Regions from separate parts of the Metallumcola ferriviriculae genome, predicted to be linked through region 2. Evidence: riboswitches for the same ligand, from Rfam matches in the RefSeq annotation. Region 2 holds a riboswitch; the other holds the start of a gene.

Region 1 (4,426 bases), 760 kb from region 2:
TCCAGCTAATAAAAACGGAAGGGCCTGAGCGACATACTTGAATTGCAAATCCATTAAATCACCTCTGGGGATATTTACCACTTTTACTCATATAAATGTTAGAGCGTAACACTGGGTTACGCTCTATACTGCAGTTAGAACCAACAACTTATCCGTGAATAAATTTATCATCCACATATCATAGCAAGGTCCTTAAACACTAATAAAACCTATTTCTCCGGTTGTTTACCGAACCATTTTTCATAAATGTCGTTGTAAGTGCCGTCATCTTTCATTGCCTGAAGTGCTTCGTCAACCTGAGCAGTTAATTCGCTGCCTTTAGGAAAAGCAATACCGTAGGACTGACCTTCCATTAATTTGCCAACGGTTTTAACTTCGCCGTCACCAGCAGTCTTAATATAATATTTCACGTTAGGTGCATCATGGACAGCAGCGTCTACATTACCGTTTCTTAAAGCCATGTAAGCATCTGTGATATTCGGGAAAGGAGTGTTTTTCTTCACGCCGTCAATACTTGCTACGAAATCATAGCTGGTAGCACCGGTTTTTGTTCCTACCACTTTACCCTTTAGGTCTTCTTTACCCTGAATATCAGAATTATCGGCTCTAACCATGATTAATAATCCGGAATCATAGTAAGGCATGGAAAAGTCAACTTTCTCTCTACGTTCGGGCTTAATGGTCATACCCGCAATAGCTGCATCAATTTTATCCGTCTGCAGAGACGGTATTAAAGCGTTGAAATCCATGGGGCTTAACTCATAGTCTACTTCCAAACGCTTGGCAATTTCGGCCCACATATCAATGTCAAAACCTTCATAATTACCTGTTTCTTCATTACGGAATTCAAAAGGTACAAAGCTTGTATCAACACCAACAACTAGTTTTTCTGCCTTATCTTTCGGTTGTTCCCCTGCCTGTCCACCGTCGTCTCCTGTGCAACCGGCTAAAAGGCCAACCCCCAACAATAATACAATTGACAATACCAATATCTTACTCTTACGCATATTCTTCCTCCTCCATAAATTTGTCTGCCTCTCCACATCATAATCATATTATATTATACACGATGCTATGACAAAAGTAAATGAAGGTATATTATCATAAATACTGTATACAGTCCAGATTTTTTCTAAAAATCGACTGAAAAAATTTCTAGAAAACTTAAAAGGGCCGTATAGGCCCGTCTGCTAACCAATAGACTGAAGACAAACTTCTTTCTTTTTTGCCAATCTTTCCGGCATCACATCGTTACGAATTAAGTCCTGATAAGTCTCGGCCTTAATTATTAATTCCGCCTGCCCGTCTTTAACCAATACCGCCCCCGGTTTGGTAAGACGGTTATAATTATTGGCCATACTATAGCCGTAAGCGCCGGTACAGGGCATCAGCATGAGATCGCCGGCCTCAGTTTGGGGCAGTTCTACGTCCCAAGCAAGCATATCACCGGATTCGCAGCATTTGCCGGTAATCGAAACTGTTTGCTCCAATTCTCTATCAGCTTTATTGGCTAAGATAACCTCGTACTTAGCCTGGTAAAGAGCCGGGCGAATGTTATCCGTCATACCGCCATCCACAGCCACATACTTACGAACACCGGGTATTTCCTTGACTGAGCCGATGGTGTAAAGTGTGCTGCCGGCAGGACCGGCAATAGACCGGCCAGGTTCTACCAACACCCGGGGGGATAATAGCTCAAACTCCTCAGTTTTCTCTTTCACCCGAGCCATAACCATGTCGGCATATTCTTCAACAGCTGCCGGTTGGTCACCATCAGAATAATAAATACCAAAGCCGCCGCCCAAATTAAGTTCCTCAACAGCTAATCCTGTTTCCCGCTTAATGTCAGCAACAAACTGTACCATTACATCAACTGCATGCACATAGGATTCCATCTCAAATATTTGCGAACCAATATGACAGTGTACTCCCCGAAAAGAAACATGCTTTTCCTTGACTGCTTTCACCGCTTCCAAGGCCTGCCCGTTGGGTAAAGTAAAACCAAATTTAGAATCAATCTGTCCGGTCCTAATATAATCATGAGTATGCGCTTCCACACCTGGTGTAATACGCAGTAGTACTTCCGGCACGCAGTGACGTTCCCGAGCCAAAGCATCCAAAATCTCCAACTCATAAAAATTATCCACCACTATCCGGCCCACTTCATTATCCAAAGCCATGCGCAGCTCTTCAGGCGTCTTATTATTACCATGGAAGTAAACTCTGTCCATCGGAAAGCCGGCCTTAAGAGCTGTATATAATTCACCGCCGGAGACCACATCAAGACCCAGACCCTCTTCCTCAATAATACGACAGACTGCCGTAGTTAAAAATGCCTTGCTGGCATAAAGAACCTGGGCATTATGATACTTTTCGGTAAAAGCGTTATAATATTCTCTGCAGGTTGCCCGCATTTTCGTCTCATCAAAAATATATAAGGGTGTGCCATACCGTTTGGCTAAGTCTACGGTATCGCAGCCGCCCACTTCCAGATGTCCTAGGTCATTAATCTTCATAGTGCCATGAAATTTCATTTGGTTCCTCTCCTTTTTTGATGATTTTACCAATACTCTATGTAATATTATCTCTAAAAAAACAAAAAACGACAGTGAGCATTCCTCACCGCCGTATTATGGCGCACATAGAAACACCCATCTCTTTCCCAGGTAAGCGAGATAGTTCTCCACCGGACAGCCAGGGCAGCTACCAGTGACAGTCCTACACCTATTAAGCGTAGACCCAGCCCAAAAACAGCAGCGGTTTTTGGACTTCGGCGAATGCCCCTTTCCTATGAGATCACAGGTGCCCTCCTCACTCATAGTAGTAATGGCTAATTCGCGCCTCTACCTCACCTCCATCAAGAGATGAGGCATTAATATTCTTTTAAAATATATTAACACAGACACCACGTTATGTCAACTAATTTCCAGGCTAGCAATAACTTGACAAAATGGTGCCTGACACCATTTTGTCAAGTTATTGCAGATGGCATGTGCTGTTAAGCAGCGATATTATGGGTGGATGGTTTTTTGGAAATTTGATAATGTTCACTGCTGTATTCCCCTGCTCAATCTGCCACATGGCTTTAAGAGGCAAATCCAATACGGAGCAAAGAATGGTACGGATAGTAGCACCGTGGGAGAAGACTGCCACTTTACCGGCATATTCATTCTTTGCTACAATATCCTTCACCGCCTGATAGGCCCGTTTCTTAACCAGGGCAAAGCTTTCTCCCTCAGGCAGGTTTACTTCCGCCGGGTTTTCCATCCACTGCTTGACTATGTCAGGGAAAATCTTATTAATCTCTTTAAAGGTACGGCCTTCCCATGTACCGAAATTGATTTCCCTCAGTCGTCTATCTGCCGTTACTTTAATCGCTCTACTATCCGCAACTGCAGCAGCGGTATCATAGGCCCGAGATAAATCACTGGCATAGATGGCGGTATATCGCACTTCTTTAAGCCAGTGTGCCAATTCTTTCGCCTGTCTTCGGCCCACTTCACTTAAGGGTACATCCTGGTGTCCCTGATATTTATGGTCCTGATTCCACAATGTTTCGCCATGACGGACTAAATACATTTCAAGCATAATCCTTCTCCTTTAGCGTTTTAAATTCCTAATAGTTTAAGCATATAGCGGTAAGTATTACTGGGGCGTCCAACTCACAGCTTTAAGGCACGGGCTTCCTCATTAAAGTAATTCGGTTATCATGAGCTGCTAAGATTACTTTTACCTTTTATTTGTTATTCTAATTCATCATAATAATTCCTTGTTTTATTTGCCAACTTGCAGAGGGAAAAACCTTTTTGGGGGTAGTCATGAAGGAAAAAATATTGATATGGGAGAAACTAGTATATAATGCTTTAATCAAACAAGTATGCCAACTAAGAGGTGAAGAAAATATGTTAACAACAATTCTTTTTGATTTGGATGGTACAGTGACAAACTCACTGCCGCTGATCAAACAAACGTATGCTAAAGTTTTCAAGGAAATGGGTTTAAACTGGGGTAACGATGATGTCATGCGGCTGATTGGTCTGCCGCTTAAAGAAATCGGGCGGCAGTTTGCCGGTGAGCTTCGGGTAGAAGAGTTTTTTGATCGCTACCAATACTTTTACCGCCGAGAACACAACCGCTGTATGGAGGTTTACCCGGGCACCGAAGAATTACTTAACCAACTGGGCAAACAGTTTACTTTGGCTATCGTAACTTCAAAGAGCAAAGTGGGCACGGAAATGACCTTGGATTTCCTAAAGCTTAAAAATAAGTTTTCAGTGGTGATTACTGCTGATGATGTGGAAAAGCATAAGCCAGACCCGGAGCCAGTAGAAAAGGCACTTGCATCATTAGATGCTCATCCTGATGAAGCAGTTTTCATCGGCGATAGTCCCTTTGACATTGTCAGCGGTAACAATGCCGGCGTTAC
Region 2 (4,426 bases):
ATTGGGATTAGCAATGATACCATTATGCCATTTGACATCTTCCGGGTTAACTTCCGGCACTACCAGCGGAACGCTAGGGTCCATCCGGAAATTATTACTGTTATCTATTACTATAGCACCGGCCTTAACAGCATCCTGAGCAAATTCCTTACTTGCCGATCCGCCGGCAAAAAGCGCAATATCTACTCCTTGGAAAGAATCAGGCTTTGTTTCCTCAATTGTTAGAATTTCATTATTAAATTTCACTTGCTTACCAGCAGAACGACTGGTAGCCAGCAGTTTCAGTTTACCAATAGGAAAACGCCGTTCTGATAAGACATCCATCAATGCCTGGCCGACAGCACCTGTACCAACGATTGCGACATTGTATTGTTTCAATGTTACATCCCCCTTTACAGTTCTAGGATATTATTAATTAAAGTGTACCCTATTACATGATATGGAACAAGAACCGTCGTTTACAGTTACCGCAAGTTCGTTCCAATTATTTATACTGAATTAGCATAGGTTGAATTTGTTTCCCTGATAAAGCCTGTTCGATAGTTTCGGGCAAATGCTGCATCATGGCTACTAGGGAATTGCTTTTTTCCTCAGGGTTATCCTGACCAAAAGGAACTAAATAGATATGGGCCGTATTGATAGCGATACCTATATTTTTAGCATTAAAACCTAACCCGTCATTAGTTGAGATTGCCAGAACCAATGGCTTTTTATTTCTCAAGTGCGCTTTGGCAGCCATCAATACAGCTCCGTCAGTAATGCCGTTGGTTAATTTAGCCAAAGTATTACCGGTGCAGGGAGCAATTACCATCACGTCTAAAAACCCTTGCGGACCGATGGGTTCGGCCTCCACTATAGTACTAATCGGCGTTCTGCCGGTGATTGACTCGACTTGAGCAAGCCATTTCTTTGCATCACCAAAACGGGTATCAGTTTGACAAACCGCTGTTGAAAATATTGGAAATACCTCAGCGCCTTCAATTACAATGCCTTTCAAATATGGCATAACTTTATCCATGGTACAGTGTGAACCTGTAAATGCAAAACCTACGTTTTTCCCTTTTAAGGTCATGTGACAAGCACCTCCAAAGTTTATGGGAGAGTTTCGGAAAGAATTCTGGGGATAACACGAGCCAGCATTTCACCAGCAGTCTTGGGAGCAACCTTACCAGGCAGGCCAGGTACAAGAAGAGCTTTGATTCCTACCTCCTGGGCATATTGAAAATCGACGCCACCAGGAGCACTGGCTAAATCAATTATTACGGCGGAAGGTGGCAAATAGTCTATTGCCTTTTGCCCTAACACTAACTGAGGAACCGTGTTAAATATAAAATCTGCCCGAGAAAGAATAGTGTCCATCTCCGCCATTAGAATTTGGCCGCAACCCATTTCGCTAGCTCTTGCCAAAGCCGATGGTTTTCGCGCCGCTACCCATGTATCTGCTCCCATTGACTTTGACAACCGAGCCAAAGTAACACCAACCCTGCCAAACCCAAATATTATTACGAAACTGCCATGCAAAGTTATCGGCGATTCGTTCATAGCCAATGCTAGGGCACCTTCAGCAGTTGGAATAGAATTTAATATTGCCAACTGATCATCATTAGCAATTTCAATCAGCTTAAATCCATAATCCTTTGACCATTGTTTTAGCTGCTCGTTAGCTGCTCCCACTAAGACAGGAACATTCTTTGGGATGTTTCGAAGATTTTCATGAGTTAAACGAAGTGGTTTCTCGCTGAAGGCTACTTTGATCTGACCATGATTATCAATTCCCGGCATCGGTAGTATGATAGCGGAGGCGTGTTCCAAGACAGAGTTTATTTCCGTTGAAAAGTCTACCCCCTTCGGCAACAATTCCTTGGAAAAACCTACAGCTGTAACCATTATTCCTTTTCGAACCAAATTCTCCATCAGAAACAGCTGACGCCGGTCTCCACCTAATACTACGATGGATTTGCCCGCAAGAATGTGAGACACTATCTTCCCTCCCATTGTTCCATTGGTAATGTAGTATCACTATATGTCTTGCCATGGCTTTGGTGCTTGTCACTTATTTGATTGTGAGGTGTTATAATAAATTTTCTAGTCCAATCACCATCCTATCAAGATTTAAAACTTTCCTTACCGCTAACACTAGGCCCGCGCCAAACGAACTTCTGTTCAGCGAATCGTGTCTAATGGTCAGCGTCTCACCTTCTCCGCCGAAAATCACTTCTTGGTGAGCAACTAAGCCGGGCAGCCGGATGCTATGAACTGGAACACCAAATATTTCTCCACCACGCACACCTAATGTTTTCTCACGATGCTCAACCGGTGAGTTGGCTGCAGTACGGGATTCACTTATCATTCTAGCCGTTGCTGCTGCAGTACCCGATGGAGCATCTATTTTTTTATCATGATGAAGTTCAACTATTTCACAGTCAGGAAAATACTTACTGCATTCTACAGCAAAGCGCATCATTAAAATAGCTCCTAAAGCAAAATTTGGTGCCACAAGTGCGCCGCAGCGATTTTCTTCGCATAAGCTATGTAATAGAGACACCTGCTCTGTATTTAAACCAGTCGACCCAATTACAGGGCGCACACCCCTTTTCAGAGCCTCAGATGCATTTTCCACTGCCGCCCTTGCGTTAGTGAAATCCACTAAAACATCGGGCTGGGTATTTGCTAGGACCTCAGCTAAGCTAACTTCAACTTTTAAGGGATTATCATTACCTAATACTTTATTAAGAGGCATTCCGCCGTTAACGTCCACTGCGCCCACAACCTCGATGTCAGATTCATTATCCAATACCTTTAGCATTGCCTGCCCCATTTGGCCGTTAGCCCCAGTGAGTACAACTTTAGTAATTTTCATTACCCCCTTTCTCAATCTCTCTCTCATAGAAAACCATCGATCCTGCCAGAACAAAATATAAAAGAACTTAATTTTTACTCATACGTGTACAAGTGATTTCTACCCCGAAATTATAAATTTTCAGTGCCCGGCGGCATGGCGTCTGACAGATACAAAAAAACTGCTGAAGGAATCCCCAGCAGTAAAACTACATAGTTTCACCCCTCTCTTCCCCTTCGCGAGATAGTTCTCCACCACCGGTCGGGATATCCGTTGGTGACAGTGTTATACCTGTTCGGCATAACCCCAGCCCCATTGGGGGGTCACCCAATAGAGACTTCGGCGATGGCCCCTTTCATCCAAGTTCATGGTAACCCTCCGCTAACCTGGATTACTGATGACTCACCGCTCCTCTACCTCACCCCGAAAGAGATGAGGTACATATATAGAATTTTTTATATGTTAACATAATAAGTAATTATTGTCAATTAAACAGAATAGCGATGCATTACTCCATGAGAGTCATCTAACTCCACAATGATTACCTGACTGCCAATTTTCTTTACAGCATGCCAGGGAATGATCAGCTGAGATTTTTCTGTCCAAAAATTAATCATATTACCTTTGCTGGGAAGAATGATCGATTCAATTTCGCCACTGTGGTCATCTATTACCAGATCCGATTCACCTACTACCCCCAGCCTGACACCATTATAAATGTTTACAATCTCCTTACCCACCAATTCACTTAAAAGCATAGTAACCCCTCACTTTCCCGATAGCTTTTGGTAATACCATAAACGTAATGCTAATGGTTGAAGCAGTGTCATTAGTACTGCAACTACAGCAATAGGATCAATATCAATGCCAAATAGTGCGACCTTTTCAGGAATATGTATGCCTAGAAACGTAATCAGCATAATTAAAGATAAATAAATCCCCCCGGCAATGCCTACCAAATCAGTTAAAGCTTTGGAAAAAGGGGAATCTATGGTATCATCCGATAGATTGCGACTAATTAAATTACGCAATCGCTGCTTTTCCCTTGCAGCAAGAAGAGTTAAAATCGATAAAATGGATAAAAAAATAATCCCCGCTAGCAAATCTATCTCCTCCCAATCTATTATTATGATTGGACGGGTCAAGGTATACCAAACTTTGCACAGGGATTATTTATATGTTTCTATTTTAGCTATTTATAAGTGCAGAATCACCGCTTAAACACCTGTATGCCCAAAACCACCATTCCCTCTTTTTGTGTCGCAGTCAACTGACGATACTTCCACCGGTTTTACTTTTGTAATGGGGCAAACTACTAACTGGGCCACTCTCTGGCCCCTTTTAATTACCGCCGGTGTTTTACTTAAGTTTGTCATAATTAATTTCACTTCTCCTCGATAGTCCGCATCGATGGTACCCGGTGAATTAACAAGGGTTATACCCTTCTTTAGGGCCAAGCCGCTACGAGGACGCACTTGGGCCTCATATCCATGGGGAAGCATAATGACAATACCGGTGGGCATTAAGATGATATCTTGGGGATTAATAGTGATTTTATCGTCGCAGGCCGCGTGAATATCCATTCCC

Evidence for each region. Region 2 has a riboswitch for lysine ahead of dapB (4-hydroxy-tetrahydrodipicolinate reductase). Riboswitches for the same ligand answer to the same signal wherever they lie in the genome.
Region 1: linked by a shared signal. The riboswitch ahead of lysA (diaminopimelate decarboxylase) and the one ahead of dapB (4-hydroxy-tetrahydrodipicolinate reductase) in region 2 are both predicted to bind lysine.

The regions. Positions count from the first base shown of each region.
Region 1 covers NZ_CP121694.1:2,935,113-2,939,538, forward strand. Annotated here, with positions in the region: gene MFMK1_RS14460 (amino acid ABC transporter permease) at 1-54, opposite strand, end outside; gene glnH (glutamine ABC transporter substrate-binding protein GlnH) at 210-1,007, opposite strand; gene lysA (diaminopimelate decarboxylase) at 1,191-2,534, opposite strand; lysine riboswitch at 2,669-2,854, opposite strand; gene cobC (alpha-ribazole phosphatase) at 2,977-3,588, opposite strand; gene MFMK1_RS14480 (HAD family hydrolase) at 3,819-4,426, shown strand, end outside.
Region 2 covers NZ_CP121694.1:2,178,497-2,182,922, reverse strand. Annotated here, with positions in the region: gene MFMK1_RS10920 (aspartate-semialdehyde dehydrogenase) at 1-378, opposite strand, end outside; gene MFMK1_RS10915 (dipicolinate synthase subunit B) at 485-1,072, opposite strand; gene dpsA (dipicolinate synthase subunit DpsA) at 1,093-1,980, opposite strand; gene dapB (4-hydroxy-tetrahydrodipicolinate reductase) at 2,072-2,860, opposite strand; lysine riboswitch at 3,076-3,263, opposite strand; gene MFMK1_RS10900 (YlmC/YmxH family sporulation protein) at 3,328-3,597, opposite strand; gene MFMK1_RS10895 (hypothetical protein) at 3,607-3,942, opposite strand; gene dut (dUTP diphosphatase) at 4,057-4,426, opposite strand, start outside.